Regions from separate parts of the Mesorhizobium sp. B2-4-19 genome, predicted to be linked through region 1. Evidence: riboswitches for the same ligand, from Rfam matches in the RefSeq annotation. Region 1 holds a riboswitch; each other region holds the start of a gene.
The links. A riboswitch is a leader RNA that binds a small molecule or an ion and turns the genes downstream of it on or off. The one in region 1 is predicted to bind cobalamin.
Positions count from the first base shown of each region.

Region 2: linked by a shared signal. The riboswitch ahead of bluB (5,6-dimethylbenzimidazole synthase) and the one ahead of FJ546_RS07815 (DUF1636 family protein) in region 1 are both predicted to bind cobalamin.
Region 3: linked by a shared signal. The riboswitch ahead of FJ546_RS05820 (aromatic ring-hydroxylating dioxygenase subunit alpha) and the one ahead of FJ546_RS07815 (DUF1636 family protein) in region 1 are both predicted to bind cobalamin.
Region 4: linked by a shared signal. The riboswitch ahead of FJ546_RS10960 (CbtB domain-containing protein) and the one ahead of FJ546_RS07815 (DUF1636 family protein) in region 1 are both predicted to bind cobalamin.

Region 1 covers NZ_VFUV01000003.1:355,424-363,197, reverse strand. The annotation lists gene FJ546_RS07830 (substrate-binding domain-containing protein) at 1-22, shown strand, start outside; gene FJ546_RS31120 (hypothetical protein) at 381-1,973, shown strand; gene FJ546_RS07820 (PAN domain-containing protein) at 1,957-3,165, shown strand; cobalamin riboswitch at 3,295-3,502, shown strand; gene FJ546_RS07815 (DUF1636 family protein) at 3,593-3,991, shown strand; gene FJ546_RS07810 (ABC transporter ATP-binding protein) at 3,988-4,776, shown strand; gene FJ546_RS07805 (ABC transporter substrate-binding protein) at 4,824-5,771, shown strand; gene FJ546_RS07800 (iron ABC transporter permease) at 5,771-6,820, shown strand; partial or broken gene FJ546_RS31520 (phosphatase PAP2 family protein) at 6,949-7,590, opposite strand; partial or broken gene FJ546_RS07790 (class I SAM-dependent methyltransferase family protein) at 7,604-7,774, opposite strand, start outside.
Region 2 covers NZ_VFUV01000001.1:287,064-294,837, forward strand. The annotation lists gene dxs (1-deoxy-D-xylulose-5-phosphate synthase) at 1-1,576, opposite strand, end outside; gene FJ546_RS01335 (pirin family protein) at 1,678-2,598, opposite strand; gene FJ546_RS01340 (DUF2277 domain-containing protein) at 2,638-2,904, opposite strand; gene FJ546_RS01345 (exodeoxyribonuclease VII small subunit) at 3,003-3,254, opposite strand; gene FJ546_RS01350 (histone deacetylase family protein) at 3,258-4,184, opposite strand; cobalamin riboswitch at 4,305-4,485, shown strand; partial or broken gene bluB (5,6-dimethylbenzimidazole synthase) at 4,658-5,164, shown strand; gene FJ546_RS01360 (hypothetical protein) at 5,338-6,321, opposite strand; gene FJ546_RS01370 (TetR/AcrR family transcriptional regulator) at 6,558-7,166, opposite strand; partial or broken gene FJ546_RS01375 (MFS transporter) at 7,286-7,774, shown strand, end outside.
Region 3 covers NZ_VFUV01000002.1:540,582-548,355, forward strand. The annotation lists gene FJ546_RS05790 (alpha-glucosidase family protein) at 1-1,445, shown strand, start outside; gene ugpC (sn-glycerol-3-phosphate ABC transporter ATP-binding protein UgpC) at 1,477-2,589, shown strand; gene FJ546_RS05800 (DUF680 domain-containing protein) at 2,673-2,909, opposite strand; gene FJ546_RS05805 (DUF680 domain-containing protein) at 2,977-3,216, opposite strand; gene FJ546_RS05810 (DUF680 domain-containing protein) at 3,287-3,493, opposite strand; gene FJ546_RS05815 (DUF680 domain-containing protein) at 3,566-3,763, opposite strand; cobalamin riboswitch at 4,258-4,458, shown strand; gene FJ546_RS05820 (aromatic ring-hydroxylating dioxygenase subunit alpha) at 4,572-5,819, shown strand; gene FJ546_RS05825 (hybrid-cluster NAD(P)-dependent oxidoreductase) at 5,840-6,937, shown strand; gene FJ546_RS05830 (alpha-ketoglutarate-dependent dioxygenase AlkB) at 7,033-7,662, opposite strand.
Region 4 covers NZ_VFUV01000005.1:71,680-79,453, forward strand. The annotation lists gene FJ546_RS10930 (tyrosine phosphatase family protein) at 7-555, opposite strand; gene cobD (threonine-phosphate decarboxylase CobD) at 552-1,598, opposite strand; gene cbiB (adenosylcobinamide-phosphate synthase CbiB) at 1,597-2,571, shown strand; gene cobO (cob(I)yrinic acid a,c-diamide adenosyltransferase) at 2,568-3,182, opposite strand; gene cobU (bifunctional adenosylcobinamide kinase/adenosylcobinamide-phosphate guanylyltransferase) at 3,184-3,699, opposite strand; gene FJ546_RS10955 (CbtA family protein) at 3,692-4,510, opposite strand; gene FJ546_RS10960 (CbtB domain-containing protein) at 4,526-4,705, opposite strand; cobalamin riboswitch at 4,738-4,936, opposite strand; gene FJ546_RS10965 (aromatic ring-hydroxylating dioxygenase subunit alpha) at 5,068-6,243, shown strand; gene FJ546_RS10970 (MFS transporter) at 6,247-7,446, opposite strand; gene FJ546_RS10975 (DUF1624 domain-containing protein) at 7,656-7,774, shown strand, end outside.

The DNA of each region.
Region 1 (7,774 bases):
CAAGCAGCTGATGGGGAAGTGAGGGGCGATTAGAGCTCGGCGCTGAGGTTGAGATAGCAAGGCCCCGCGGGGCCTTGCTCGTTTTTTGGAGGAGGCTCTGCCGAAGAATTGCAACTTCGAGCCTCATCTCGGTCAGGCAGGCGTGTCATGTGTGTTCGGAAGCTGTTGATCAACAGTGCTGACACAGCAATACTAATCTCGGGGAGGGAGAAGCGCTTCAGATATAAGAGCTTGGTATAGTCGCCACACAAATCGCCTCAGCCTTAACTACGACTCAGGATAATTGCCGATACCCACTCATAACAGTTGCGAACATAGTTACTTTTCGGTGTAATGCCATCAGATCCGAGCGGGTGGGTTTGCCGGATCGGGGGCGCAATATGCAAACAACGATGGGCCAAAAGCTCGCGACCTATGGGCAGTGGACTTATAGGGGGGCATGGGCGCTTGAGCTCGCAGCGGCGACTATTGGTCTTATGACTGGCGTAGCTCTTGGCTATCAAGCTTTCGCGGCGAGCGAGTCCGTCACTGCGATGGATCTGACACTCGCAAGTGCACCATTTTTGATGGTCGCCATCGCAGAACTTACCAAAATCCCAATTGCCACTCTGCTTTTCAGCGTATCGTGGGTGTGGAAGCCCATAGTGCTCGTCTTCCTGTTGATCCTCGCGGGTATCACGTTCGAGACCGTTTTTATGGGAATGGAGCGAGCGGGCGCCCTTCGTCAGCTTCGCTACGAAGATTTGGTGAACAAGATTGACGCGCTGGAACAGGAGGCGTCGAAGCTTGCCTCGGCAGATGAACTCGGCAGGAAAGCTGATCAGGTTGACCAGGCTCGCGCCGAATTTGAGGAGATGACCGCCCTTGCCGAAAAGTCCCGTGCCGGCTTCCAGGCACAAATTGCGGAGGTTGACGCTGAATTGCAGGGGGCAACAGCTCTTACTCCGGAGGCATCCCGTGTTCGAGACCAGATCGAAGAAAAGAACACGGTTCGATCGTCGCTGATTGAGCAGCGCGATGCTGAGATCAAAGACGCCGTCGACCAATTCGAACGCCAGCGCGACAGCTTCGTCCAACGCATCAAGATGGCCCGAGACTCAGGCGACAGCGATTCAGCTCGGAAGTTGGAGGATGAGGTCGCCAAGCTGGCAAATCCAAGGTCCAAAATCGGCGCCAAGTTCGACGCTCAAATAAATCCACTGGAACAGGAAATAGCGTCACTTCGATCGGATTTTGACCGGCTACGTGCGAGCAGTCCGCCGATGACGGCCGACCAGCGGCAAAAGCTTACAGGTCGGCGATCGAATCTCGAGCAGACACGCGATGCAGACGCCGCCAGTTGGCAGAGACGACTTGACGAGGCGGGCAAGAGGCTAGCCGACGCCCAAGGCGCTGAAGCCAACAAAGCGACCGTGGCCGCGCAAAATCAGGTTAGGCAGGATCAAATAGCCAAGGAAGTCGCGGCCCTCGAGAAGGAGCGGATTCCAATGGCGCGCACCGACCAGGTCAGGCGCATCGCGGCAAGATGGTACGGTGCAAAGCCAGAGCAGGTGACTCCGGAACAGGCAGGTGTGATCTCAGTCATTTGGTTCAGTTCGCTTGCCGTGATCGCGGCGCTCGCCGGGCCGATCACAGCGATGGTGGCGCTCGCTCTTCAACGCATAGCCGCTCGCGGCGAAGTTCAGTCCCATAGCCGCCTGTCGTCGCTCATTCGCCGCATGCTCTTGAGCTGGCGGTGGCGTCGCATTCGGACGATCGAGGTGCCGGTCGAGAGGGTCGTCGAGAAGGAAGTCGAGAAGCGCGTCGAGGTCCCCGTCGAGATTGAAAAGGTCGTCAAGGAGATACTCTATGTTCCGCTGTTTACCGATGATCCAGAGGTGCTTCGAACGGCTCTGAATCAGGAGCTGCCGCCAGAAGTTGCCGATCTGGTGACGTTGTCGATGAAGGGGCGGGGCAATGCTCGTCCGGCATAATACCGCACTTCTAGAGCAGGCCGTCAGTCTAATCGTAAAGCGGTCTGCCATACCGACACTACAGGCCGAGGCCGCAGCTCAGGAGAAAATCTCTAGAGCGGCTGCATTGCGTCGAATTGCAACCGGAGGTGCAATTGCCGTGGCGGCAATTGGGATCGGCTTGGGCTTGAAGCTTGGACTTTGGCAGAACGACCCCACAATCCCAGAACCGAATACTCCGCGCGTAGAAGCCCCCGAAAAGCCCGCCGAGACCAGAGCAGATAAGCCTTCCATCCCACTGCCTACTCCACGGCCCACGCAAGTGCCGACGCCGCCAACGCCTCCAAAGGAACCGGATGTCGTCACAGTGGACTTCACGAAGTTCGCCACGAAGACGATCGACTTCCAGGGAGACAAATGGGAGTTGATTTCAGGCCATCACTTCAAGGACGAGAAAGACAGCTCTTGGGACACTGCGTGGTGCTATTCGCGTCGGATGGTCCAGGACGTCGACGTGAACGTTCAATTGGCAAACAGGCTAGGTCCAGAAACACAGCCTGTCTCACCCATATCTGCACCCGCGACTTTGGCACAGGTCGGTTTAACAGATGCTACGGCAATTCAGCTGGCAACGAATTGTGCGTGGCTCGATGGTCGTACTTTTGCAGCCGCGGATTTTGCCACCGATCCTCGTCGACAGGTGGGCGGCGTTTCCCCGCAGCCCCCGGTCATGACGACAGCGACCGATCCTGACACCGGCTTTGTCGTCGTATCGGGATGGGACGCGATTGGAAACGACCTACCCAACATGCCTATTCGAGGCGTCACTGCCGAGCAGTGCCAGAACGCTTGCGATCACGATTTTACGTGCTTGGCGGTTACATATAACACCAAATACCAGGCCTGCTTCATGAAAGGTGACGCTTCCGTTCTTGTGAAGAGCGAAGAATCAGTGATGGCGGCGAAGAAGGTTGTCGAAAGCAATCTGCACTATTCGAACTTGGTATTCGCAAAGAACACTGAGGTTTCCGGCGTACCCTATTGGACAGGACAGCTCAGGTATCCAGACTGCATCTTACAATGCGCGAATGAAAAATTGTGTATGGGTTTCAATTTCCGCAGCAAGGAAATGTCGTGCACGCTTTTCAACAGCGTCGCTCAATCATCCGACAACGTAGCAGTGGCCTCAGGAATCAAGAGCGTCGGGAACTAGCCGGGCGCGCGTGCGCGACGACAGGGGTTGACATCGCCGCGAAACATCGCTTCAAACGTAATGTTATTACATATAGAACATGCAGCGACGGCGTCGCAAAAAACTCATTGCGATGCGATCGATGGAAATCTACGGTGGGTGCGTGATGGTCCCCGCGCCGAAAGGCAAGGGGTGAAAAGGGAACACGGTGAGACCCGCAAAAGGTCGAGGCCGTGGCTGCCCCCGCAACTGTAAGCGGTGAGCAAGATCCGACATGCCACTGGCCGGCAAGGCTGGGAAGGCTGGATTGCGCCGAGACCCGCGAGCCAGGAGACCTGCCATCGGCTGAGTTGACCGGACGGGGTGTGCCGGGAGGAGACGTGGACGTCGGTCTTGTCGGCCGGCTAGCCGACATCCTTCCGTCGCCAGTTTTGAAAGTGACGGAAAGTTGGACGGCGCCATCGATCATCGCATCATCGTGTGCACGCTTTGCCGTGACGTTCCGACCGGAATCAGGTCGGGCGAAAGCCTGTGCGTCGATTTGCGCTCCCGGCTCGCGGTCTGCCATGAACCCGCCGTGGCGCATGGCTTCACGGTTGAAGGTGCCGAATGCATGGCGGGCTGCGCGCGGCCGCTGACGGTGGCCTTCGAGGCGCCGGGCAAGGCCTCTTATCTCTTCGGCTCCATCGACGCCGAGGCCGACGCCGGCGATCTCGTGCGATTTGCCAGGCTTTACGCCTCGCTCGCCGACGGCTGGTGCAATTCCGGACAACGTCCGCCGCGACTGACCGGCAAGACGCTGGCCCGCATTCCCGGGCCGGCCAAGTTTCCGGGCAACAGCCGATGACAATGCCACTCCTCGAAGCGCGCGACCTCAGCGCCATGGCCAATGGCCGGCATCTGGTCCACGCCGTCAGCCTGTCGGTGGCCTCGGGCGATCGCCTTGCCATCATCGGCCCCAATGGCGCCGGCAAGACCACGCTGCTGCGCATGCTGTCGGGCATGCTCAAGCCAAGTGCGGGCGAGGTGAAGCTTGGCGGGCGCCGCCTGGACCGTATCTCGACCGCCGAGCGGGCGCTGCACATCGCCGTCGTCGGCCAGACCGACCAGCCTGACCCGCGGCTGGCGGTGATCGACTATGTCGAGCTCGGCCGCGTCCCGCATGCCGGCCTGAGACGCAGGGGCGAGGAGCGCGACATCGTCGTCGACGCGTTGCGCCGGACCGGCCTGTTGCCGCTGCTTGGCCGCACCATCGGCTCGCTGTCGGGTGGCGAACGCCAGCGCGCCCAACTGGCGCGCGCCATCGCGCAGCAACCAAAGGTGCTGTTCCTCGACGAGCCGACCAACCATCTCGATCCGCGCGCCCGCGGCGAGCTGCTCGAGCTCGTGGCCGGCTTCGGCATGACGGTGATCGCGGTGCTGCACGATCTGGCTCTGGTGGCGCCCTTCGCCACCAGAGTCGCGGTGATGAGCGAGGCGCGGCTGCATGCGCTGGCGGCACCCCGCGAAGCGCTGACGCAAAAGCTGATCCGCGAGATTTTCGGCATCGACGTGTTTCGCCTGCGCCATCCGACCGAAGACCGCGAACTCACGGTGTTCGATGTTCCGAACCGCGCTGCGCCGCCATCCTGATCGACCCCATCCCTCATCCGACACCGTTCAGCCAAGGAGCAAAATCCGTGAAACGTCTCGCACTGTCGCTCGTCTTCTCGCTGCTGGCTTCGTCAGCCTTCGCCTTCCCGGTCACCGTCGACAGCTGCGGCAAGCCGCTGACCTTCGACGCGCCGCCCAAGCGCGCCGTCATCCATGATCTCAACATGGCCGAAATGGCCTTCGCGCTGAAGCTGCAGCCGTCGATCGTCGGCCTGACCGGCATCACCGGATGGTACAAGATCGGCCCCGAGTTCAAGGCCGAGCAGGGTTCCATCCCGGAACTGGCGCCCAAATACCCGACGCTCGAAAACCTCGTCGCCGTCGAGCCCGATTTCTTCTTCGCCGGCTGGTATTATGGCATGAAGCCGGGTGGCGACGTGACGCCCGACACGCTCGCCCCGCACGGCATCAAGACGCTGGTGCTGACCGAAAGCTGCGTCCATCTCGACAAGAACCGTCCGGCCGCCTCGATGGACCTGCTCTACGGCGATGTCGAAAAGCTGGGCAAGATCTTCGGCAAGGACGCGGACGCGGAGAAGCTCGTCTCCGGCTGGAAGGCGCAATTGGCAGACATCATGGCGAAAGTCGGCGACCGAAAGGGGACGCGGGTATTCCTTTATGACTCAGGTGAGGACAAGCCGTTCACCGCAGGCAAATTCGCCATTCCGAGCGCCATGATCACGGCGGCGGGTGGCGACAACATCATGGCCGACATGGACACCAGCTGGGGCAACACGGACTGGGAAACCGTGGCGTCGCGCAATCCGCAGTTCCTCATCCTGCTCGACTACCAGGATGGCGGCGGCTACAGGAAGCTGCTCGATTTCTTGAAGGCGCACCCGGCGATGAAGGAGACGGATGCGGTCAAGAATGAGCGCTTCGTGGCGCTCCGCTATGCCGAACTGACGCCCGGGCCGGCAAACATCGAGGCGATCGGCAAGATCGCCAGGGCGATGCATCCGGAAGCGTTCTGATGCTTGTTGCCCCTGGGCATAGATCCGGTGCGCTTTCGGGACACAAGGCATTCGCGCTGGCGATGGTGGCGGGCACGACGGCGATCGTCGCCCTCGTGCTGCTGTCGATCGCCTATGGTTCGACGCTGATCCCGCTGACCGACGTCATCGCCTCGCTTGGGCAGGCCGTCGGGTTGAACGAACACCAGGTGTCTGGCCCGGTCGGCAAGATCGTCGTCGATCTCAGGCTGCCTCGCACGATCCTGGCGGTCTGTGTCGGCGGCGGCCTCGGCATAACAGGCGCCTTGCTGCAGACGGTGACCCGCAACGATCTTGCCGATCCTTTCCTGTTCGGCCTGTCGTCGGGGGCGGCCGCCGGTGCCGTTTCCGTCATCACCGTCTTTGGTGACAGTTTCGGCATCTGGACCTTGCCGGTCGCCGCCTTCACAGGCGGCATATTGGCCGCCTGCATCGTCCTGCTGCTGGTCGCGCGGGTGAGGGGGCAGGGACCCGAACGGCTGATCCTCGCCGGCCTTGCCGTTTCCTTCCTGTTCACTGCCCTGACCAACTATCTGGTTTTTGCCGGCGACCAGCGCGCCGCCCATTCGGTGCTGTTCTGGACGATGGGCGGGCTCGGGCTGGCGCGCTGGGACAACGTCTGGCTGGGCGCCTTGGGCGCCGGAACGATTGCTGCCTACGGGCTGTGGAACCACCGCAGGCTGGACGCCTTCCTGGCGGGTGAAAGTGCTGCCGAAAGCCTTGGCGTGCCGGTGGCGCGGATGCGTAGGACGACGTTTCTCGTCGCCGCCTTTTCGACGGCAATTCTCGTCTCGGTCGCCGGCGTCATCGGCTTTGTCGGGCTTATGATCCCGCATCTGTCGCGGCCGCTGGCCGGTCCCTTGCATCTGCGCCTGATCGCCAGCTGTGCGCTGTTCGGGGCGGTGCTGTTGCTGGCAAGCGATCTGCTGGCGCGAACCCTGCTGCCGCCGCAGGAACTGCCGATCGGCATCATCACCAGCTCGCTCGGCGCCTTCTTCGTCGTCACGCTGGTCATGAGAAACCGCCTCTGACCGCTCGGAGCCTGCTGTCTCAGACTGTCCAGAAATAGCGCACGATGTGAAAGAAGATGGGGGCAGCGAAGATCAGGCTGTCGGTACGCATAGCTGGTCAGCCGGGCACCTGAAAACGGCAATTCGCCGTTGCGCGGAAACAGCCAGAGCGCGAAAAAACCGAGCAGCGCGCCGGTCGGGATGTCGATGAAATGATGCTGCCAGGTCGTCAGCACCGAGGCGCCGATCAGGAAGCACCAGCCGTGCCAGAGCGGCAGGAGAAGGCGACCGAGCCGGTGGCGCCAATGGTCCCAGATGATCACCAGCAGGGCGATGTGCAGCGAGGGCGCCTGGTTGAAAGGTTTGTCGAAGCCGCCAAGCACGGCAAACATGAAGCCCGGCAGGCCGGTCGTTTCCGGCCGCACGAACGTTGCGGTCAGCGGGAACAGGATGAAGCAGGTGACGGCGACGAGTTGCGCTGTGAGATAGCGGCCGGCCAGGCGGTCGACCCCTTGCCGGTTGTCGTTAAGCAGCAGCGACAGGCCGTAGAACAGGTTGATCGACCAGTAGGGCACGATGGTCCAGGCGACGAACGGGATGCTGTGTTCCCAGGAGAACACGGTGCTGCCGACATCGTCGCGCCGCGACGCCAGCCAGTTGGCGAAGCCATAGGTCAGGTAGAAGAACGGCGCCAGGAACGCCAGCCACAACGCAGCCCTCACGACCACACGGCCATAGGGTTCGGCGGCGGCGATGGCTGCGGATTGCGAAGCTTCGGGATCAGTCGGCATGCCTCGGCTGGTCCTACAGGCGCCGTGCGACCGAGACGGTGAAGATGCCCCATTGGTCGATGCGCTGGTCGAGCTTCTCGAAACCGGCGGCTTCGACGAGCTGGTCCATTTCGCCTTGCGTGCGCCGGCGCATGACCCATGCCTGTCCGCCGCGATGGGACGTCAGGCTGCGCGCGATCATCTC
Region 2 (7,774 bases), on a different contig from region 1:
CCTCGGCAGCGATCAGGCAATCCTGCAAGCGCGTACCGAACGACAGCAGCGCCACCTTTGTGCCTTCCCTGACGATGCGGCCCTTGCCGAGTTCGAGAACCGAGCCGCGCTCCGGCATGTCGACGCCGACGCCGTTGCCGCGCGGATAGCGGAAGGCGATCGGGCCCTCATCGTAACTCGCGGCGGTGCGCACCATGTGGCGCAATTCCGCCTCGTCGGCGGCCGCCATCACGACAAAGCCCGGCAGGCTTGCCAGGAAGGTGGTGTCGAACGCGCCGCAATGGGTGGCGCCATCGGCGCCGACGAAGCCGGCGCGATCGATCGGGAAACGCACCGGCAGCTTCTGAATGGCGACGTCATGGACGACCTGGTCGTAGGCGCGCTGCAGGAAGGTCGAATAGATCGCCGCGAACGGCTTGTAGCCTTCGGTCGCGAGACCGGCAGCAAAGGTCACCGCATGCTGTTCGGCAATGCCGACATCGAAGGTCCGTGACGGGAACACTTCGCCGAACAGATCAAGCCCCGTGCCGCTCGGCATGGCGGCGGTGACGGCGACGATGCGGTCGTCCTCGCGGGCTTCCCCAATCAGGCTTTCGGCGAACACCTTGGTGTAGGCCGGTGCGTTGGCCGGCGCCTTGGCCTGCGCGCCGGTGATGACGTCGAACTTGTTGACGCCGTGGTACTTGTCGGCGGCGGCCTCCGCCGGCGCATAACCCTTGCCCTTCTGGGTGACGACATGGATCAGCACCGGGCCTTCGCCATTGTCGCGGACGTTTTTGAGCACCGGGATCAGATGTTCGAGATTGTGGCCGTCGATCGGGCCGATATGGTAGAAACCGAGCTCCTCGAACAGCGTGCCGCCGGTGACGTAGCCGCGCGCATGCTCGACAGCCCTCGTGATCGCACGATCGGCACGCTTGCCGAGGTAAGAGGTCAGCTTCTTGCCGAAGTCGCGAAGGCCGGCATAGGCCTTGCCCGAGGCGAGACGCGCCAGATAGGCGCTCATGGCGCCGGTGGGCGGCGCGATCGACATGTCATTGTCGTTGAGGATGACGATGAGCCGGGCATCGAGCGCGCCGGCATTGTTCATCGCCTCATAGGCCATACCGGCCGACATGGCGCCGTCGCCGATGACGGCGATGACGTTGTTGCGGCCGCCGGAGAGGTCGCGGGCGGCTGCCATGCCGAGGCCGGCCGATATCGAGGTCGAGGAGTGCGCGGCGCCGAAGGGATCGTATTCACTCTCGGCGCGGCGGGTGAAGCCGGACAGGCCGCCTTCCTGTCGCAGCGTGCGGATGCGGTCGCGGCGGCCGGTCAGGATCTTGTGCGGATAGGCCTGGTGGCCGACATCCCAGATCAGCCGATCGTCAGGGGTGTTGAAGACATAGTGCAGCGCCACCGTCAGTTCGACCACGCCGAGGCCGGCACCGAGATGGCCGCCGGTGCGCGACACCGCGTCGACCAGTTCGAGGCGAAGCTCGGACGCCAGTTGCGGCAGCTCACTCTCGTCAAGCGCGCGCAGGTCCGCCGGGATGCGGACCTTGTCGAGAAGCGGCGTATGCGGCGTTGCGTTCACGGGAGCTCAGGCTTTCTGTTCAACGGCGGGATAAGCCGCCGGCCGGCGAAAGTAAATGCGTGTCGGTGACGCGGATCTATCAGGTCCCCTCGCAGATTTCCTCAGCTTTCCGGCAGCGGGATGAACTCTTTCTCATCTCCAGGAACGATATCGAAGCGTCCCGTCTTCCATTCCTGCTTGGCCTGTTCGATGCGCTCCCTCGACGAGGAGACGAAATTCCACCAGATGTAGCGCTGCGAGCCAAGCGAGGCGCCGCCGAACAGCATGAAATGCGCACCGGTTTGCGACGATATGATGATCTCGTCACCCGGCCGGAACACCAGGAGCCGCTCCGCCGGAAAGACGTCGCCCGAAATCGCGACCTCGCCTTCCAGCGTGTAGATGGCGCGCTCTTCCGCGTCGGCCGGAATCTTTATGCTGGCGCCCGGCGCCAGCCTAAGGTCAGCGTAAAGTGTCTCGGAATCGGCCCTCACCGGGGAGCGAAGCCCCTGGAAATCGCCAATGACGATGCGGCCGCGGACGCCTTCGGCATCGATCTCGGGCAGCCGCAAGGCAGCGGTGTTCTCGAACACCGGCGCCACTTCCTCCTTGCCATCGGGCAAGGCGAGCCATGTCTGCAGGCCTGAGATCGACATCGCCGCGCCGCGCAATTCCTCCGGCGTGCGCTCGGAATGAACGATGCCGCGGCCGGCGGTCATCAAATTCACATCGCCGGGCTGGATCACCATTTCGGTGCCCAGCGAATCCCGATGCCGAATCTTGCCATCGAACAGGTAGGTCACCGTCGACAGGCCGATATGCGGGTGAGGACGGACATCGAGAGCCTGGCCTGCCCGCAGGATCGCCGGACCCATGCGATCGAAGAAAATGAACGGCCCGACCAGCCGCCGCCTGGCGGTGGGCAGAGCGCGACGCACCTCGAAGCCGCCAATGTCCTTGGCGTTCGGGATGACCATCAACTCGATCTGGTCGCTGGCAAAGGCGTCGCCGGCTTCAGGGTCTTTCCCGGGAAAGAAGCTCATGGACTCTCCTTGTCATTGGTCGAGGGCCACGTGACGGCATCAGGCAAAGCGGATCGCCGCCTTTGCCCGCAGTTTGGCCGCCACCTCTTCGCGATTGCGCGGATGCTGGTTGGTTTCAAGCGAATCGAGAAGTTCGCGCGCCGATGCCGCGATGGCCTCGACCGCATGATCGAACGCATGCTGGTTCTGTTTCGACGGCCGTGTCGTTCCGCTCAGCTTGCGGACGAACTGAAGGGCTGCGTCACGCACTTCGTCATTGGTTGCGGGCGGGTCAAAATTGAACAGGGTCTTGATGTTTCTGCACATCGCTTCCGTATCTCCTCTTGTCCTGGAGCCGTTTCAATCGGGGCGAGCTTAATCCTCAACCATGATCGTGTCCAAAACCGGTAAGGCTGCTCCGTGCCTCAGTCCGCGTCGAGCGGCTCTGTTCCGACCGGCTTGCCGTCGCGCGACAGCCTGATCTTCTCGACCTTGTCCTCGGCGGCCTTCAGCAGCCGGTCGCAATGCGCCTTCAGCGCCTCGCCGCGCTCGTAGATCTTGATCGACTGGTCGAGCGGCACGTCGCCACGCTCCAGATCATCGACGATCTTCTCCAGCGCGTCGAGCGCCTGCTCGAAGCTCATCGCCTTGACGTCTTCGTTGGTTTCACCAGCCATCATTCATCCTTTCATCAGTCGCCCGACATGGGCGGCGACCGAAAATGCCAGTCCTTGCAGATCGTAGCCGCCCTCAAGCAGGCTGACGAGCCGGTTGCCGCTGTGGCGCGCGGCGCGCTGCATCAGCTGGCCGGTCGCCCAGTCGAAATCGTCCTCGGTCAGGTTGATCTCGGCCAGCGGATCGCGGTGATGCGCGTCGAAACCGGCCGAGATGATGATCAGGTCAGGCGCGAAATTGTCGAGCGACGGCAGCACCCGCGACAGGAAGGCATCGCGAAACGCCTCGCTGCCGGCCTGCGGCGCCAGCGGCGCGTTGACGATGTTGCCGGCGCCGGTTTCGGTCTTCGCGCCAGTGCCGGGATAAAGCGGCATCTGGTGCGTCGAGCAATAGAGAACCGAGGGATCGTCCCAGAAAATATCCTGCGTGCCGTTGCCGTGATGCACATCCCAGTCGACCACGGCGACACGCTCGGCGCCATGCTTCTTCTGGGCATAGCGCGCCGCGATCGCCGCCGTGTTGAAGAAGCAGAAGCCCATCGCGGTGGTCTTTTCGGCATGATGGCCGGGCGGCCTTGCGGCGACGAAGACATTGTCGGCGCGGCCTGCAAAGACGTCGTCGACGGCGGCGTTGGCGGCGCCGATCGCGGCGATCACCGCCTGCCAGCTCTTGGGGCTGGCGGTGGTGTCGGCATCAATGCGGGCAATACCCTCTTCGGGAATGGCGGCACGCACACGGGCGACGAAATCGGCGGGGTGCGCGTAGAGGATAGTGGCTTCGTCGCCCTCCGGCGCCTTGACACGATCGAGCGCGGCAAAGGCCTCGTCGTCGAGCACGCGCTCGATGGCGCGCAAGCGGTCTGGCCGCTCGGGGTGGCCGGGCGGCGTGATGTGTTCGAGGAAGATCGGGTGCGTGTAGAGACGGGTTGTCATGCCCCCTATCTAGTGCCCCGGCGCCGCGATGGCCATGCATTGCGGCTCGATCACTGGGGAAAATCGCGCCTGCGTCCGTTGGCGTCGCTGCGGGGATTGGCGCGGCCAAGGCTTCGGCGTAAGGTCGCGCCACTGCCTGGTGCCCGCCGCAAGCGGGAGAATCGGGAACACGGTTGAATCCCGTGGCGTGCCCAACGCTGTGAGGGGGACCGCGCCGGTAAATGCCACTGTCGATGACGGGAAGGCACCGGACGCGGGTTGATCCCGAGCCAGAAGACCGGCCTGGCAGGCATCGTCATCCGCATGGTCAGGCGGCTGGCATCAGAGCAACGTGCGTCCAGTTGGATGCACAAAGTGCGCTCTGACGGTGTGGAACTATTGCAATCGCAAGGGGACGAGCGATGCCGGAACACATGACCGCTCCTGTGGGCGACGGATTTGACCAGACGGCGCGCGACGCGGTCTATCGCGCCATGTTCACGCGGCGCGACGTGCGCAGCCATTTCCTGCCCGACGCGCTCGACGACGAGGTGCTGGCGCGGCTTTTGCTTGCCGCACATCACGCGCCATCGGTCGGCTTCATGCAGCCATGGAATTTCATCGTCATCCGCGACGCCGCGCGACGGGCAGAGGTACGCGACCTGTTCCTGGCCGCGCGCGAACAGGAACTGCCTGAAATCGAGGAGGAACGACAGGCGCTCTACCGCAAGCTGAAGCTCGAAGGTATCTGCGAAAGCGCCCTCAACATCTGCATCACCTGCGACCGCCGGCGCTCGCAGGGTTCGCCGCTGGGCCGCTGGCACAATCCGGAGATGGATCTCTACAGCACGGTCTGCGCGGTGCAGAATTTCTGGCTGGCCGCGCGTGCCGAAGGCGTCGGCGTCGGCTGGGTCAGCATCATCGAGCCGCAAGCGTTGAAGAGCCTGCTGTCCATTCCCGAGCATGTGACGCCCGTCGCCTATCTCTGCGTCGGCCGGGTTTCCGAGTTCGCATCCAAACCAGACCTGGAAACACATGGCTGGGGCCGGCGGCTGCCGCTGCCCGACCTGATCATGAGCGAGACTTTTTGCGGGCAAGGTGAGGCGCCACTGAAATCGACCGTGGCCCGCCTCAACGCCTCCGATGTCGCGCCGGCGACGACCTGCCCAGCCGATCAGTTCGTCGCGCCGGCCGTGCCCCAGCGCGAGCCACCAAAGGAGGCCAGCGCCTTGTCCTTCAACTCCCTGAACTTCGACGAGGCCTCGGCCAGCCTGATATCCCAGGCCGGATCGGGCACCTGGCCGGCGATGGTCTTGAAATAGACCTGCATCAGGCAAGCGATGGCGAAAGGCTCGATGAAGGCCGCCTTGAAGGCCCAGGCGAGGACGATGGCGAGCACGAAGGCCCAGCCGGCGAGCTGTCCGGGCATGATGAAGAGAATGGCGCCGGCCGGAGCCAGCATCAGCAGGAAGATGACGAAAGAGACGCCCCACATGATGACCGCCAGCCAGACGGCGTTCTTGACCATGGTCTTGCCGTTCTGGGCGTAGAGCACCACGCCTTGCCGAGCGGTTTCGAACGGTGAGGACGAGTTGATGCGGATGTTGTAGCCGAGGATGATCTCGTCGACATAGGTGAGCGACAGACGGATCACCGTGTTGATGAAGGAGACCAGACCGCTCAGCCCCGGAATGGGCAGGAAAGCGGCGATGCCACCGAGCAGGCCGGTGATGGCGCGGATGGCGCCCTTGACCAGCTGGTCGACGACGAAAAGGATATTGGCCTCGGCGAAACGCTCGGTCACGACCTGCCTGGCATAGGCAATCTGGTTCTGGCCGTCGGGGACATCCCGGCCGTCGATCAGATGGACCATCACGGCGATATGGCCGGCCTTCACGACGTAGAGGATATATTCGCGGATCCAGTAGACGGCGATCGAAACCACGCCGAAGCCGACCACGCCGCCCCACAAGGCAAAGGACAATGGCCCGTCGGGATCCGTGGAGATATGGCCGATGCCAAAGCCGACCGACGCTCCCGTGCCGGTCGCCACAATATAGGCAAGCGTGATGCCGAAATAGACGATCATGCGAAAGACAATGAAAGGCCAGGTCCGCATCATGATGGACACCGACGTGCCGATATCGAAATCCCACATGCCCGAATCTCCCCTCAGAGATGGCTGGGAAGGATGCGCTCACCCCGAGGATTGTCAATCATGAGCGGTGGACAGCTTCGCTTTCAATCTCCTCAGGGCCGTAGCCGACAAGCGATCCCTCAAGAGCAGGCGCAAAATCGCAGGATGGGATACCACTTACCTCAAGACAATCCTCGGTAGCCCAACCCGTTAACCCGGATTCGGAGCCCTGGGTGGACAGCGGCGCGCAACGGGATTTAGCTCTGTTGCGAAGCTGGTTTTCTGAGCAGCCCCTCGAGCAGTTGCTTGAACGCCGCAACCACGATCTTCGACGTCGCTTCCGGGTCGTTCGAATTGGCGATCCGCTGCGCCGCCTGGCTGCTCGCCCCGTTGATCAGCCGCGCGGCGGTCTCGGGGTCGACGCCCGGGACGACCACCCCTTCCCCCTGCAGCGCGGTCAGATGATCGGTCATTGAACCGACGCAGGCATTGGCATTCGACCATTGCGCGGGATCGCCCAGTACGGCCGGACCGTCGCGGAACATGATGCGCTGGATTTCCGGCTCCAGCGCCATCTCGATATAGGTCGTGCACTCGTCGACGAAATGCTGCCAGCGGGTCGGCGCTCTCGACGCGACCTCATTGACCCGAGCAGCCATCTCGCCGTCGATTTCGGCGATAACCGCCTCCAGCAGTCCCTTCTTGTCGCCGAAATGGTGGTAGAGGGCGCCGCGCGTCAGCCCGGCCGATGCCGTGAAATCATCCATCGACGCTTCGGCATATCCGATCGTGCCAAAGGCCTGGCGGGCCGCGGCAATCAGCTTGGCGCGCGTCTCGGCGATCATTTCCTTGCGGGGTCTGTGCATTTCCGGCTGGTCCTATTCACATACGCTCCGTATGCCAATTGACATACGCCGCGTACGCTCTATCTAATCCTCATACGCTTCGTATGTAATTGTCGAACCGCCCTTTGTCGAGGAACCCCATGCAAAACCCCTATTCGGAAATCTTCCGCGCCCCTGGAGCGAGGGGCTTTGCGGCCGCCGGCTTCATGGCGCGCCTGCCGATCGCCATGGCGCCGATCGGCATCGTGGCAATGCTGTCGCAGACGCGTGGCGAATACTGGCTGGCGGGTGCCGTCTCGGCGACATTCGCGCTGGCCAACGCATTCCTGGCGCCGCAAATATCAAGACTGGTCGACCGCCTTGGCCAGACGCGGATCGTCGTGCCCACGACAATCATCTCCGTGCTCGCCTTCATCACGCTGGTCGCGGCCGCCAATCAGGACTGGCCGGTCTGGACGCTGTTCGTGTCGGCGCTGCTGGCGGCGGCCATGCCCAGCATGCCGGCCATGGTGCGCGCGCGCTGGACGGAGCTTTTCCGGGGTCGGCCCGAGATGAACACCGCCTTCGCCTTCGAATCGGCGGCGGATGAACTGGTCTATATCGCCGGCGCATCGCTGTCGGTCGGCCTC
Region 3 (7,774 bases), on a different contig from region 1:
ATTTCGGCTACGACGTCTCGGACTATTGCGACGTCGACCCGATGTTCGGCACGCTGGCCGATTTCGACGCGCTGACGGCGGAGGCGCATCGGCTGGGTCTCAAGGTGATGATCGACGAAGTGCTGTCGCACACGGCCGACATCCATCCCTGGTTCAAGGAAAGCCGGTCGAGCCGCAGCAATTCCAAGGCCGACTGGTATGTCTGGGCGGACGCCAGACCCGACGGCACGCCGCCCAACAACTGGCTGTCGATCTTCGGGGGGTCGGCCTGGCAGTGGGATACCAGCCGCCAGCAATATTACCTGCACAATTTCCTGGCCGAGCAGCCCGACCTCAATTTCCACAACCGCGAAGTCCAGGATGCGCTGCTCGACGTCACCCGCTTCTGGCTGGAACGCGGCGTCGACGGCTTTCGCCTCGACACGATCAATTTCTACTTCCACAGTCAGGGCCTGGAGAACAATCCGCCGCTGCCGCCGGAAGAACGCAACGACCAGACCGCGCCGGCGGTCAATCCCTACAACTACCAGGACCATCTCTACGACAAGAGCCGTCCGGAAAACCTCGGCTTCCTCGAACGCTTTCGCGCTTTGCTCGACGAATATCCGGCAACCGCCGCCGTCGGCGAGGTCGGCGATTCGCAGCGCGGGCTGGACGTCGTGGCCGCCTATACGGCCGGCGGCAAGCGCGTGCACATGTGCTATTCCTTCGACTTCCTGGCGCCGGAAAAGATCAGCGCCGCCAAGGTGCGCTCGGTGCTGGAAGCCTTTGGCAAGGTCGCCAGCGACGGCTGGTCTTGCTGGGCGTTTTCCAACCATGACGTGATGCGCCCGGCCTCGCGCTGGGCCGCCGGCGAAGCCGACCCTGTCGCCTATCTCAAGGTCATCTCGGCATTGCTGATGTCGCTGCGCGGCTCGGTCTGCATCTACCAGGGCGAGGAACTCGGGCTGGGCGAGGCCGAACTGCGCTTCGAGGATCTGCAGGACCCCTATGGCATCCGCTTCTGGCCGGAGTTCAAGGGCCGCGACGGCTGCCGTACGCCCATGGTGTGGGATGGCGGCGCCAAGAATGGCGGCTTTTCCCAGGCCAAACCCTGGCTGCCGGTGCCCGCCAAGCATCTGGCGCAGGCGGTCAATGTCCAGCAGGGCGACCAGACTTCGCTGCTCGAGCACTATCGGCGCTTCATGACCTTCCGCCGCGCCCATCCGGCCCTGGCCAAGGGCGACATCACCTTCATCGAAAGCGAGGGCGACACCGTCGCCTTCACGCGCCGCGCCGGCAATGAGCAGGTTGTCTGCGTCTTCAACCTGGGCGCCAACCCGGCCAAGGTTGACCTTGGCGGCCGATCCCTGCAACCTTTGCCGGGACACGGGTTTTCCGGGCAGGCGAGCACCGGTTCGATCGAGCTTGGCGGCTACGGCGCCTGGTTCGGGCGCATAGACTGAAATCTTTGAGGAAATCACTGGGAGGACACCAATGGCCGATGTCAATCTGAGACAAGTGAAGAAGTCCTACGGCAATCTCAACATTCTCCACGGCATCGACCTCGACATCAAATCGGGCGAGTTCATCGTCTTCGTCGGTCCATCGGGCTGCGGCAAGTCGACCTTGCTGCGCTCGATCGCCGGGCTCGAGGAAATCACGTCGGGCGAACTCAAGATCGATGGCGACGTGGTCAACGACGTGCCGCCGTCCAAGCGCGGCATCGCCATGGTGTTCCAGTCCTACGCGCTCTATCCGCATATGACGGTCTACGACAACATGGCGTTCTCGATGAAGATCGGCAAGGAGAACAAGGCCGAGATCGACCGCCGCGTGCGCCAGGCCGCGGAAATCCTGCAATTGACCAAATATCTCGACCGGCTGCCCAAGGCGATGTCGGGCGGCCAGCGCCAGCGTGTCGCCATCGGCCGCGCCATCGTGCGCAATCCGAAAGTGTTCCTGTTCGACGAGCCGCTGTCGAACCTTGACGCGGCGTTACGCGTCGCCACGCGCATCGAGATCGCCAAGCTCAAGGAATCGATGCCCAACACGACGATGATCTATGTCACCCACGACCAGGTCGAGGCGATGACGCTGGCCGACCGCATCGTGGTGCTGAAGGACGGCCATGTCGAACAGGTCGGCACGCCGATGGACCTTTACAAGAAACCCGGTAATCTGTTCGTCGCCCAGTTCATCGGCTCACCGGCCATGAACATCCTGCCGGCAACCATCGACAAGACCGGCAACCCGACCGTCGTCAGCCATGTCGGCGGCCGCAAGGCGACGGTGCCTATCATGACGCCGGCCTCGGCCAAGGGCGCGGCGGTCAGTTTCGGCGTGCGGCCCGAAGACCTGATGATCGCCAGCGGCGCGGACTATCTGTTCGAGGGAACAGTCGACTATGTCGAGCAGCTCGGCGAGGTCCAACTGGTCTATGTCGATATCGGCCGCGCCGACCTGCCGCTGGTGACCAAACTGCCGGGCAATGTCGAGGTCAAGCGCGGTTCGACATTGCGGCTGAGCGCCAATGCCGAGGACTTGCATATCTTCGATGCGGACGGACATTCCTTCGCGCTGCAAAAGCCGGAAGCAAAAGCGGCTTGAGGCCGCCGGTTCTGCTCGGTCAAGGCAACAAAAAAGAGCGGCGGGCCAAGCCCACCGCTCTTTTGGAAAATCAACTTCGGCTGTTAGCGGCCGAAGAGGTTCCGGTCGCTGCCCTGGGGAGCGGACGGCTGCACGTCGCCCGACGAATTGAGCAGCTTGTAGACAGGCGAGCCGGTGTTGCGCACCGAAGAGGTCTGCCCGGTGTCAACGTTGGCGGTCGCCAGCTTGTTGATGTCGGTGCCACCAACGTTGTCGTTGCCAGCATAGGCGGTGCCGGCGGCGATCAAAAGCGCGGCGGCGGTGAGAACAATCTTTTTCATTTTAGGACTCCTGAATTTTTATGTTGCGGCGAGCAGCGGACTATCCCGCCGCTCTGCCGGGGCGGCTTTAACGGCTGCCGTAGAGATCGCGGTCGCTGCTCTGGGGAGCCGAATTCTGGGCGCCTCCGGACGAGTTGAGCAACTTGTGGACGAACGAGCCGCTGTCGCGGATGGCGCCCGTATGCGAGGTGTCGACGTTGGTGGCTGCCTGCTTGTTGATATCGGTCCAGCCAACATTGTCGTTGCCGGCGAAAGCGCTGCCGGAGATCGCCAGAACGGCGGCGGCAGCAAGGATGATCTTCTTCATTTCAAGTACTCCTGAATTTCCAAGTCCCCGGGCGGCGGGCAAAACCCACCGGCTGCCGGGGGATCGGCTGTTAGTTGTTGCCGAAGAGGTTACGGTCGGCGCCCTGCTGAGCAGGCACCTGGGTGGCCGGAGCCGACTTGTCGACCGAAGCCGTGTAGGAATGGTCGACCGCAGCGGCCGGCTGGTTGGCACCGTTGGAACCGTAGTTGTCGCTGCCAGCGAAGGCGCTGCCGGAAATGGCCAGGACGGCGGCGGCAGCAAGGATCATCTTGTTCATGTTAGTCTCCTGAATTTCTCAAGGTCGGCCAGAGCGGCGGGCGAAAAGCCCGCGATTAGCCGGGATCTGTTGTTAGTTATTGCCGAAGAGGTTGTGATCGGCTCCCTGGGCAGGCGTCTGAGCAGCCGGTTCCGACTTCTTGGTCGAAGCGGTGTACGAGCTGTCGACAGCCGTGGCTGCGGCGGCAGTCGAACCGTAGTGGTCGCTACCAGCAAAGGCGCTGCCGGAAATAGCCAGAAGGGCGGCGGCAGTGAGAACAATCTTTTTCATTTTTGGTACTCCAGTATTTTTTCCGTCCGTCTAGCGGCGTGTCCTGGGATTGAAATCGCGTCGTTCGGACAGCCCCGATGTGGGAAAGCCAGTTCGCCGTTTCCAATCACGAAGTTGTTCCGTGTGGACCAAGAATCCGCTACTTGAAATTGTGCCAAGGGCTCCCAAACAAAGCATTTTTCTTCTCGATATCAAGTACTTAATAAAATCCAGCCGCAACATCACAGACTGTATCGGAGGTCCATCGTTCACACCGTCCTGCACGCACCGTCAACAGAAACGAACCGTTCGGTTCGATTTTAGAGTCTGCTAATAGTCACTTTTCGAAACCGTTAACCTCCTTTGCCCCGTTCCGGGTCGATTTTGACAGCCGGTACTGCTATCGGCGGAGACGATTTTCGTGACCGCTGCCCGTGACCTGATCGTTGCGCATGCGTGTCGCGCCGCATGGATACGATGTCGCTTTCATGCCGATGTCGCAAACGCTGTCGTGATTAGATCATGTCATCTCAGGTGCCGCTTCGTGACGACGGGCGGAGAATTGGGAAGCCGGTCAAAATCCGGCGCTGCCCCCGCAACGGTGGTGGAGTTCAAGTCGCAACGGGAGACCACTGGGCGAAAGCCTGGGAAGGTGTCGCGACCGTCCGCAAGGACACTCCAGAGCCCGGAAACCAGCCCGAGATTTTTGAACTCGACTGATCGCGGTGGGCGGTCAAGAGGCGGATCGCGCGTGCCCGGCTTTCGCCGAGCCGCGTCTCATCCTTCCTCAATCACCACCAGTTCAGTCCTTGAAGTATGGGGACAGGACATGGATGCGCGCAACGATATGCTGAGGCTGTTGAATGGCCGCAGAGAGGGCTTCTCGCTCGAGCAGCCCTTCTATACCGATCCCGATTTCTTCAAGCTCGACATGGAGCTGATCTGGTATCGCGACTGGCTGTTCGTCGGCCATGATTGCGAACTGCCCAAGCCCGGCAGCTTCACCACCGTACAGATCGGCGACTACCCTGTCGTGCTGGTGCGCGATCAGCAGGGCAAGATCAACGCCTTCCACAATTCCTGCCGCCACCGCGGCAGCCGCGTCTGCAACACCGACAAGGGCGTGGCCGCCAAGCTGGTCTGCCCCTATCACCAATGGACCTATGAGCTGGACGGAAGGCTGCTGTTTGCCCGCCAGATGGCAGACGGCTTCGACAAAAGCCAGTTCGGCCTGAAGCCGGTCGCCTGCGAAAGCGTGGCCGGCTATATCTTCATCTGCCTGGCCAAGGAACCCGCCGACTTCGCGCCGATGCAGGCGATGATCGAACCCTATCTCAAGCCGCACCGGCTCAGCGAAGCAAAGATCGCCTTCGAGAGCACGATCGTCGAGAAGGGCAACTGGAAGCTCGTCTGGGAAAACAACCGCGAGTGCTATCATTGCGCCGGCAATCACCCGGAACTGTGCAAGACCTTCCCGGAAGCCCCAACGGTGACCGGCGTGCAAGGCGCCGACAGCGATCCGGAAATGCTGGCACACTGGGCCAAATGCGAGGCGGCCGGGCTGCCGAGCAAGTTCCGCATCGATCCGGCCGGGCAATACCGCGCCACCCGCGCGCCGCTGCTGCGCGATGCGGTCAGCTACACGATGACGGGCAAGCGGGCGGTGAAGAAGAACCTTTCCGACAGCGTCTCGGCCGACCGCATCGGCTCCTTGCTGCTTTACCACTACCCGACGACCTGGAACCACATCCTCGGCGACCATGCCGTCACCTTCCGCGTGGTGCCGATCAGCGCCACGGAGACCGCGGTGACGACCAAATGGCTGGTGCACAAGGATGCAGTCGAGGGCGTCGACTACGATCTTGCCGAACTCACCCATGTCTGGACCGAGACCAACGACCAGGATCGCCGCATCGTCGAGGAAAACGCGTTCGGCATTCTGTCGCCAGCCTATGAGCCCGGTCCCTATTCGGAGCTGCATGAGGGCGGCGTGATCCAGTTTGTCGAATGGTACGCGTCCTTCATCGGCCCACGGCTTGCCGAAGATGGCCGGCCGGCCCTGCGCAGTGTCGCCTGAGAGGTTTGGGGATGAACGCGATGACGGATCTTGGCCTCTATCGCCATCTCGATCAGATGGCGCCCTGGAACGACAGGCTGCAGGTACTGGAAGTGATCGGCGTCAGCGACGAGGCGCCTGACGTCAAGACCTTCACCTTCCGCTCCGACAACCAGACCTGGTTCCGCTACAAGCCGGGCCAGTTCGTGACGCTGGAACTGCCGACGTCGGACGGACCGCTGATGCGCACCTATACGCTGTCGTCGTCGCCGTCACGGCCGTTCTCGATCGCGGTGACGGTGAAGGCGCAGGCCGGCAGCATCGGCACACGCTGGATGTTCGATCACCTTGTGCCCGGTTCGCACGTCAAGGCCTATGGGCCGAGCGGCGACTTTTCGCTGCACAGCCACCCGGCGGCCAAATATCTGTTCATCTCGGCCGGTTCCGGCGTGACGCCGATGATGTCCATGCTGCGTTGGCTGAACGATTGCGCGCCATGGACCGATGTCGGCTTCGTCAACTGCGCGCGGCGCGCCGAAGAGATCATCTTCCGCAAGGAGCTCGAACTGCTCGGCGGCCATATGCCGGGCCTGTCGCTCGGCTTCATGATCGAGGAGCGGTCGAGCCGCGAGGGCTGGTATGGCCATATGGGCCGCATCGACGCGATCCGGCTGCCGCTGCTGGCGCCCGATTTCCGCGAACGCGAGATCTTCTGCTGCGGTCCGGATCCTTTCATGCGCGCCGTGCGCGGCATGCTTGAAGCCGCCGGCTTCGACATGACGAAATACCACCAGGAGAGCTTTGCCGTACCCGCGGTGGAGGAAGTCCCGGCGCCGTTCGCGTCGCCCGGGGAAGACGGCATTGCCGTTCCCGTCGAGGCAACACCGATCCGCTTCGCGCTTTCGGATGTCGATGCCGAGTGCATCGCCGGCCAGACCGTGCTGCAGACGGCGCGTTCCTCCGGCGTGCGGATCCCCGCGGCCTGCGAATTCGGCCTGTGCGGAACCTGCAAGGTGAAGAAAGTCTCCGGCGCCGTCGAGATGAGCCACAATGGCGGCATCCTCGATCACGAGATCGATGACGGCTTCATCCTCGCCTGCTGCTCGAAGCCGCTTTCGGCTCTCGAAATCGAGGCGTGACGGCGTCGGGCGACCCCGGCACGACAGCCTTGCCAAGCAGTTGCGGCTGTTTCCAGGACCCTGGCGACCTCGGTAGGACGCGCGTCGGGATCGGCCTATAAGGCGTTCTCGTGCGGCTTCGTCACTCGCCGCAGCGTCAGATTGATCCTGCCGCCGTTCTTGAGCAACGCCGAGGTCGAGGGATAGATGCGGTCGACGCCGTGGAAGGCGAGACGGCCCTCGCCGCCGAGCACGACGACGTCGCCGCTCTTCAGCCTGAACGATTTGGTGGCGCCGTCGCGCGTCGTCTGGCCGACCCTGAACAGGCAATCGTCGCCCAGCGAGACAGAGACGACAGGCGCCGAGAAATCGGCCTCGTCGCGGTCTTGGTGCAGGCCCATCTTCGCGTCGGCCGTGTAGAAATTGATAAGACAGGCCTCCGGGGGATTCGGATAGCCCGACACCTGCATCCAAAGATCGAGCAGGCCCTGCGGGATCGGTGGCCATGGCTCTCCGGTCAGCGGATGCGTCGGCTGGTAGCGATAGCCCCGTTCCTTGTCGGTAACCCAGCCGAGCGGGCCGCAATTGGTCATGCGCACGCTCATCTCCTTGCCGGTGCGCGGCATCGCAGGGACGAACAGCGGTGCCTGCTGGACGATGCCTCTCACCTCTTCGACCAGCATCTCCTGAACGGCGCGGGAGAGATAGGCCGGCATGTGGCGGACGCCGTTGGGCAGAACGAGCATGGAATAACGCGCCTTGAGATGGTTCGAGCCCGCAAGATGCCACCATCAACGGAAAACAGCGACCCGAAAGCCGTCGCCGATTGCATTGCAGCGGCTAATGCTATCTGGGGCA
Region 4 (7,774 bases), on a different contig from region 1:
AAAGCGTTAGAGTGGTTCGCCGTTTCCATGAAACGGTGAAACGCTCCAGCCGTCTATATCAAGCGCGAACGGCGTGCCTTCGAAGGCGTCGGCGCCGCGCCCGATCGACTGGATCGCCTCGATCATCCGGCCGTTGCGATCCAGCAGCGCGTCGGCCACGGCAATGAGCCGTGGATTGGGTGTCGCCGAGGGCGACAGCGCCCGCAGCGTCCAGGCCAGTTCGGCCTCGTCGCGTGTCGGCGCCAGAGCGGCGGCGATGATGTAGGCCGAAGCGGTCGAGCGGCTGATGCCGGCATAGCAATGCACGACCATGGGCTTCGCCCGGTCCCAGCGGCGCGCGAAATCGAGCACGTCGCGGACATGCTCCTCGCCAGGCATGGTCATGCCTTCCTGCGCCACCGCTATGTCGTGCATGACCAGATGCAGATGGTTTTCCCGGACAATCGAGGCCGGTCGCACCACCTCGGTTCCGGCGGCGAGCAGCGACAGCATGCGGTCGGCGCCGGTCCTTGCCACCGTTTCCTCGACCTTTGCCAGCGAGCAGACATGGATCATTGCTTCGAGCCCTTCGATTGATCCTCGCGCCGCGCCGCCCATTCGGCAAGGGCGGATTCGAGCCGCTGCCATTCCAACTCGCTCCCCGGCAGGCCGGCCCGCAACACCAATGGCCGATCGTTGAAGTGGCGAAGCAGAATGCCCCTCTCGCCAAGCGCCGAAAACAGGCCGGCGACATCCGGAAGACTGATATAGCGGAACAGCGTGGTGCCGCCCACGACCGGCACGCCGAAACGGCCGAACAATGCGTCCAGCCGCGCGGCTGCCTCGGCGAGCGATGCCCGCATCGCGTCCTGCCAGCCAATATCGGCAAGCGCGCGAATGCCATAGTCCAGCGCTGGACCGGCCACTGCCCACGGCCCGAATTGCCTTTCCAGCAATTCCACCGTTGGGCGATCGGAAAGCGCGAAGCCAAGCCGCAGGCCGGCCAGCCCAAAGAACTTGCCGAAGGAACGCAGCACGACAAGCCCGCCTTGATCGACGTCGCCGGCGAGGCTGTGCTGACGCGGGCCGACATCCATGAAGGCCTCGTCGACGACCAGCAGCCCGCCTCTGGCGCGCAGCCCGGCGGCCAGCGCCAGCAACCGGTCGCGCTCGATGACGCGCCCATCCGGGTTGTTCGGATTGACGATGATCGCAAGGTCGGCATCCGCCAGCGCGGCAAAATCGCTGACTTCGCTCACCTGGTGCCCGGCGATCGCCGCGGCGCGCGCATGCTCGGCATAGGTCGGCCCCAGCACCAATGCCTTGCCGGGTCTCACCAGCGAGGCCACGCGCGGCAGCAGGATCTGCGTGCCGGGCGCCGCGACGACATTGGCCGGCGACGGTGAGCCATAGGTACTGGCCGCGATCTCCGTCAACTCCCGGGTCCGCCCCGCTTCCGGCAATCGCGACAGCGAGGTGGCGGGCAGGTCGAAAAGCGGGTAGGAGTGCGGGTTGATACCGGTCGAAAGGTCGACGAACGGCAGAGGAGCGTTGGGGAAAAGCGCCCTCGCCCGGCCAAGACTCCCACCATGGTCCACCCCTCCATCAAGAAGCTTCATGTCAGTCCTGATCGCTTTCCTGTCTTTGGCCGTCGAATTCGTCCTGGGTTACCCGGACTGGCTCTTCCGCGCCATCGGCCATCCGGTGACGTGGTTCGGCAGGCTGATATCCTTTCTCGACTTGAGGCTCAACCGCGCCACTGATCCCGACGCGTTGCGTCGCCAACGTGGCGTCCAGGCGCTGCTGGTCATCGTGCTGGTGCCGGCGGTGATCGGCCTTTGCGTGCAGCTTGTCCTGCTCTGGTTCGTTCCGCTGGGGTTTTTCATTGCCGCCCTTCTGGCGACATCGCTGCTATCGCAGAAGAGCCTCTACGATCACGTCGAGGCCGTGGCCGACTCGCTCGAATCGGGCGGCCTCGCCATGGGCCGGGTCGCCGTCTCGCGCATAGTCGGCCGCGATCCCGAAGCGCTCGACCGCGCCGCCGTCTGTCGCGCGGCGATCGAGAGCCTGGCCGAGAATTTTTCCGATGGCATCGTCGCCCCCGCCTTCTGGACCGGTGTTGGCGGACTGGCCGGCGGCGCTGCCTACAAGGCGGCCAACACCGCCGATTCGATGATCGGCCACCGCACCCCGCGCCACGAGGCTTTCGGCTGGGCGGCGGCGCGCTTCGACGACTGGATCAACCTGCCTGCCTCGAGGCTGACGGCGCTGCTGGTCGTGCTGGCGGCTTTCCTGGTCAAGGACGCCGATCCCCGCAGTGCCTGGCAGGCGGTATGGCGCGATGCGAAAAAGCACCGCTCGCCCAATGCCGGCTGGCCGGAAGCGGCCATGGCCGGCGCGCTTGGCCTGGCGCTTGCCGGGCCACGCAGCTATGGCGGCATCGTGGTCGATGACGTCTTCATGGGCGAAGGCGGCTGCCGCGACGTCGACAGCGGCGACATCAGGCGGGCGCTGAAACTCTACCGCATCGCCGATTATTTGCTGATCGCGTTGTTCGCCGTGGTTTCGGTCATCGCCGTTCTTGCGTTCTAGAACTCGATCCCCTGCTGCGCCTTCACGCCTGCCGAAAAGTGATGCTTGGTCACGCCCATCTCGGTGACCAGATCGGCCGCCTCGACCAGCGCCGGCTTGGCGTTGCGGCCGGTGACGACGACATGTAGACCCTCGCGCCGCGCCTTCAGCGCCGCAACCACCTTGTCGAGATCGAGATAATCATAGCGCAGCGCGATGTTGAGTTCGTCGAGTACGACAAGGCTGATCGAGGGATCGGCGATCAACTCCAGCGCCTTGGTCCAGGCGGCCTCCGCGGCCGTGATATCGCGCTTCAGATCCTGCGTCTCCCAGGTAAAGCCCTCGCCCATTGCGTGCCAGACGACGCGGTCGCCGAAAGCGGCAAACGCATCCTTCTCGCCAGTGTGCCATTTGCCCTTGATGAACTGCACGACGCCGACGCGCTTGCCGTAGCCAAGCATCCGCAGTGCCAGGCCGAAGGCGGCCGTGGTCTTGCCCTTGCCCGGACCGGTGTTGACGATCAGCAGGCCCTTTTCGACCGTCTTGCTCGCCACCTCGGCGTCCTGCACCGCCTTGCGCTTGGCCATCTTGGCGCGATGGCGCTCTTCGTCCTTGTTGTCGATGTCGGTCATGTCACTTCACCTTCAGCGGCAGCCCCGCCACCATCAGCAGAACAATATCGGCGATCGCCGCGACCTGCTGGTTGAGCCGGCCGGCGTCATCGCGAAAACGGCGCGCCAGGGCATTGTCCGGCACGATACCTTGCCCGACTTCGTTGGAGACCACGAACCATGTGCCGCGCGGCCGCGACAGCACATCCGCCAGCCGCCGGCACTCGGCGCCGACGTCGCGATCGGCCAGCATGTGATTGGTCAGCCACAGCGTCAGGCAATCGACCAGCACCGGCTGGTTGTCGGGCAAGGCATCGAGGGTGCCGGCAAGGTCGAGCGGCGCGTCGATGGTCGTCCAGCCTTCGCCGCGCCGCGAGCGGTGCAGCGCGATGCGCTCACGCATTTCGTCGTCATAGGCTTGCGCGGTGGCGATATAGGTCCACGGTGACGGCAACGCCGTCGCCAGGATTTCGGCATGCGCGCTCTTGCCGGAGCGCGCGCCGCCAATGATGAAGGTCAGCTTGTTGCGGTCAGGCAAAGCTGTCGCGCAGGCTGGTCGCGGTGCCGGTGAAGCGTCCGCGCACGACGCCGACGACGGCGCCGAGCACCAGCCAGAACACCAGATTGGTCAACGTCACCGCAACCACGAACTGGTGGTGCAGGCCTTCCGGGATCGGCGTCTCGAAGCTGTCGGGCTGCGGCGCACCGACAATGTGCGGAGCAACGATCAGCGCCACGGCAAGGATGGCCAGCGGCAGCGACTTGCGGAACGCGATCAGGCCGAGCCCTATGGCGGTCGCGATCACCGTCGCCACCCACCAGATCTGGCGCTGGGTGAGGTCGGCCGCCGGCATGGCCGGCAGTTCCGGCGGCAGACCGAGACCTGGCGCCAGTGTGAAGATGGCAAAGCCGGCAAGACCCCAGAACACGCCCTGGCGCCAATTGCCGATGCCGCCGGCGAATTCCGAAACCGCGACCAGGATCAGCGCAAAGCCGATGCCGGTGACGACATTGGACACGACGTTGAAGGCAAAGCGCTCGAAGCCGTCGGCCGGTGCCCAGCCTTCGTCTTCGGCCGGAGCGGCGGCTGCGGCCGGCACCGGGGTGGCGGCGCTCATGGCGTTCGATGCCGCCGGTGCGGCGGAGCTCGTGGCGTTGCCCCCGGCGGCCTCAGTTGGCGCCGCCGGTGCGGCGGCATGGTCATGGCTATGGCCGCCTTCGGCCTGCTCGTAGACTTCCGCCTTGAGGATCAGCGGCACGGTGGCATAGGCCTGCATGCAGGCGAGGACGACGCCGGCCACGAGCCCTGCGATCGCCGCGATGAACACGACGTTGCGAAACAGATTCATGACGTCAGATCCTCGTCAGTGGCAGGGAAAAGCCATCGAATGCCGGTTGTCATGACCTGCATTGTGGACCGCATCGATATGCGAGAAGCCGACAAAGCCGATGATGAACGTGCCGAGCAACGCGGCGAGCGCCAGCTGCATGAAGCGCGACTGCGAGGAGACGGAGGTGCCGAGGGAGACGGAAGCGGTATTCATATCTTGTCCTTTCACCCTCCACCCGAGGGCCTGTCAGTTTTGCCGTCGTCGGCAGGTCTCCTGGCTCACGGATCAGCGCCCTTCCCCACCTTCCCGAAGACGAATCTTCAGTGGCATATGGAGAGGACTACCGCATACAGTTGCGGGGGCAGCCACGGCATTGGGCAAGAATTTCGCCCGCACCGCATTCCCTCTTGGCTCCAAAACGGAACCGACGACTGCATGACTATAGGGAAAATCACGACACGCGGCAAACCAAATTCCGCCGGCAAACAGCGCGATTGCGCCATGCCGTCTCCGGGCACGCCAATTGACATTTCTCCTGGTCGGGTGTCGGCTGGCCGCTTCACAGGAAGCCAGCCATGCAGCCCATTGCCGGCGAGCGCGCCCCTTACAATGGCCTGACCCAGGCCGAACCGACCCTGCCCTCATCGGCCTATTGGGACGGTGAGAGCTACCAGCGCGACCTCGACGCCATCTGGTACAAAAACTGGCTGCTCGTCTGCCGCGAGGCCGATCTGGCCCAGCCGCTGGCCTTCCGCCGGTTCCGCGTCGGCACGCAGGACATCCTCGTGCTGCGCGACGAAACCGGCGCCTTGCGCGCCTTCCACAACACCTGCCGCCATCGCGGTTCGCAGCTTTGCCAGGAGAGCGAGGGCCGGCTGAAGGCCCGGCTGATCACTTGCCCTTATCATGCCTGGTCCTATTCGCTGCGCGGCGACCTCGTGCGCGTGCCGTCGAAATCGCTGCCGGACGGCTTCGACAAGGCCGACCATCCGCTCTACCGCGTCGCGCTCTCGGTGTGGCGCGGCTTCGTGTTCATCAATCTGCAGGAGGGTGCGGCGGGCTCGGCGCAGGCATCCTTCGATGCGGCCTCCGGCAATCTCGACAACTGGCCGCTGGAAACTCTGGTATCGGCCCATGTGCTGCGCAAGGTGATGCACTGCAACTGGAAGATCTTTTGGGAGAACTTCAACGAGTGCCTGCACTGCCCGGGCGTCCACAAGGACCTGTCGCGGCTGGTACCGATCTATGGCCGCGGCCTGATGAGCCGGCACGACGATCCCGAATGGACGCGCCACGCCGACAATGACGCGCCGGAGTTTTCCGGAGGCCTGCGTACCGGCGCCGAGACGTGGTCGCGCGACGGCAAGACGCATGGGCCGGTCTTTTCCGGGTTGACGCCGGCCGAACGCGCCGCCGGCCAGACCTACGCCACCAGCCTGCCCTCGATGTTCATCGTCAGTCATGTCGACTATGTCAGGACTGTACGCCTGGTGCCGCTCGGTCCCGAACAGACGGAGCTTATCGCCGAATGGCTGTTCGCGCCCGAGGCGCTGGCCGCGACCGACATCGACAACATCGTCGCCTTCGGCACACAGGTTTTGGAAGAGGACGCCGCCATCTGCGAAGTCAACCAGAGGGGCCTGCGCTCGATGCGCCACCAGGCCGGCGTGCTCATGCCCGAGGAGTATGACCTGCACCGTTTCCACAACTGGGTGCGCGAACGCCATGCGGCGCTTGCACCGAAGCCATGATCCTCACAGAGACCTGGGCAGGTATCGCCACGTGACAAAACCGCAAACCGCTGCGAGCAGACCAAGCGTGACGAACACCGAGCCCAGCCCGAAGAAGGCCAGCACCACCGAATAGACAAGCGGCGGCGTCAGTTCGGAAAAATCGAGATAGGTGCGGTAGACCGCCGCCATCTGCGCCCGTTCATAGGAGCGCACGGAACGCATGAAGGCGGTCGAGCCCAGCGCGTCGAGCGCTATGGTGAAGAAGGCGCCGCACAGCAGGAAGGCGCCGGTGAGCAGCGGCACGCTCTCTCCGACCGTGCCTGCCGCCAAAAGCATCGCCGACATGGCGAAATAAGCGAAAGTCATGGTGCGCCGGCCGCCAAAGCGTTTTCCGGCCTTGCCCCAGAAGATCGCCATGAAGAGCAGCGCGTTGCCCGCCGAGACCAGCAAGCCGCCGGCCAGCTTGCCCTCGCCGGTGATCACCATGAACAGCGGCCCATAGACAAAGAACGTCGTCCAGAAGCAGGAACGGCCGAAGGCGATCAGCCAGGCAAGCCTCAATCTGGGCTGCGCGACGAAGCGGCCGATATTGGCGAGCGGATTGGCCGGCCGTGTCTTGCCGGGCCGGATTGATGGGTTGTCGCCCAGTCGATACGTCCAGAACAGCGCCAAAAGCGCCAGCGCGAACACCGCCACCGCGCCATGCGCGGCGTAGATGCCGAAGCGCGTGTAGAGGAAGATGCCGAGCGTCGGCCCACCGGTCCAGGCAAACATCGACCACGCCATGCGCAGCGATTCGGCCTGCATGAAGTCGGTCTTGCGGATGTGGTCCATGATGTAGAGGTTGAGCGTGATCGAAAGCGCACTGGCGCCCATGACACGGCACAGCATGCCTGCCAATTGCCCGGCCAGCGTGTGGGTGACGAAGAACAGCGAGCCGATGGCGAGCAGGCAGGCGCCGGCGGTATAGACCCAGCGCCGGGCAAAGCGGCGGATCAGCATCGGCATGAACAAGGTCACCGAGAGGCCGAGCAGCGCCACGATGGTGTAGAGGATCGAGACGATCTGCTCATTGTGCAGGATCTCGTAGGCCTGGATCGGGATGACGCTCGACACCGTGGCGCGGGCGAAGGATTCGACCGCATAGAGCGAGGCGAAGGTGCGCGCATCCGCGGCCCTGAGGGCCGGGAGCCAGATCGGATGGCGCACATGGGTGGACATTGCTTCCCCAAAGCAGAATCACCGGCCAAATCTGCCTTGGCCGTTCCCGGACGATTAAGAGGAAACCGACGCATAGGCCGTGAAAAGCGAAGCCGGTCAACGACTTCCCGGCGCTGGCCTAAAGCGTCGCTTGATCCAACGCCCCGGCCTTCTTCTATCCGGTCCAACCGTGATAGTTCTCAGGCGGGGCTGAATCAGATCGCGAGACCATGACCATCCATACGCCGACCGCACCCGCTCCGGAGCCATCCAGGCGCATCGTCGCCATAGACATCGTGCGCGGCATCGCGCTGCTGGCCATGGCGAGCTACCATTTCACCTGGGACCT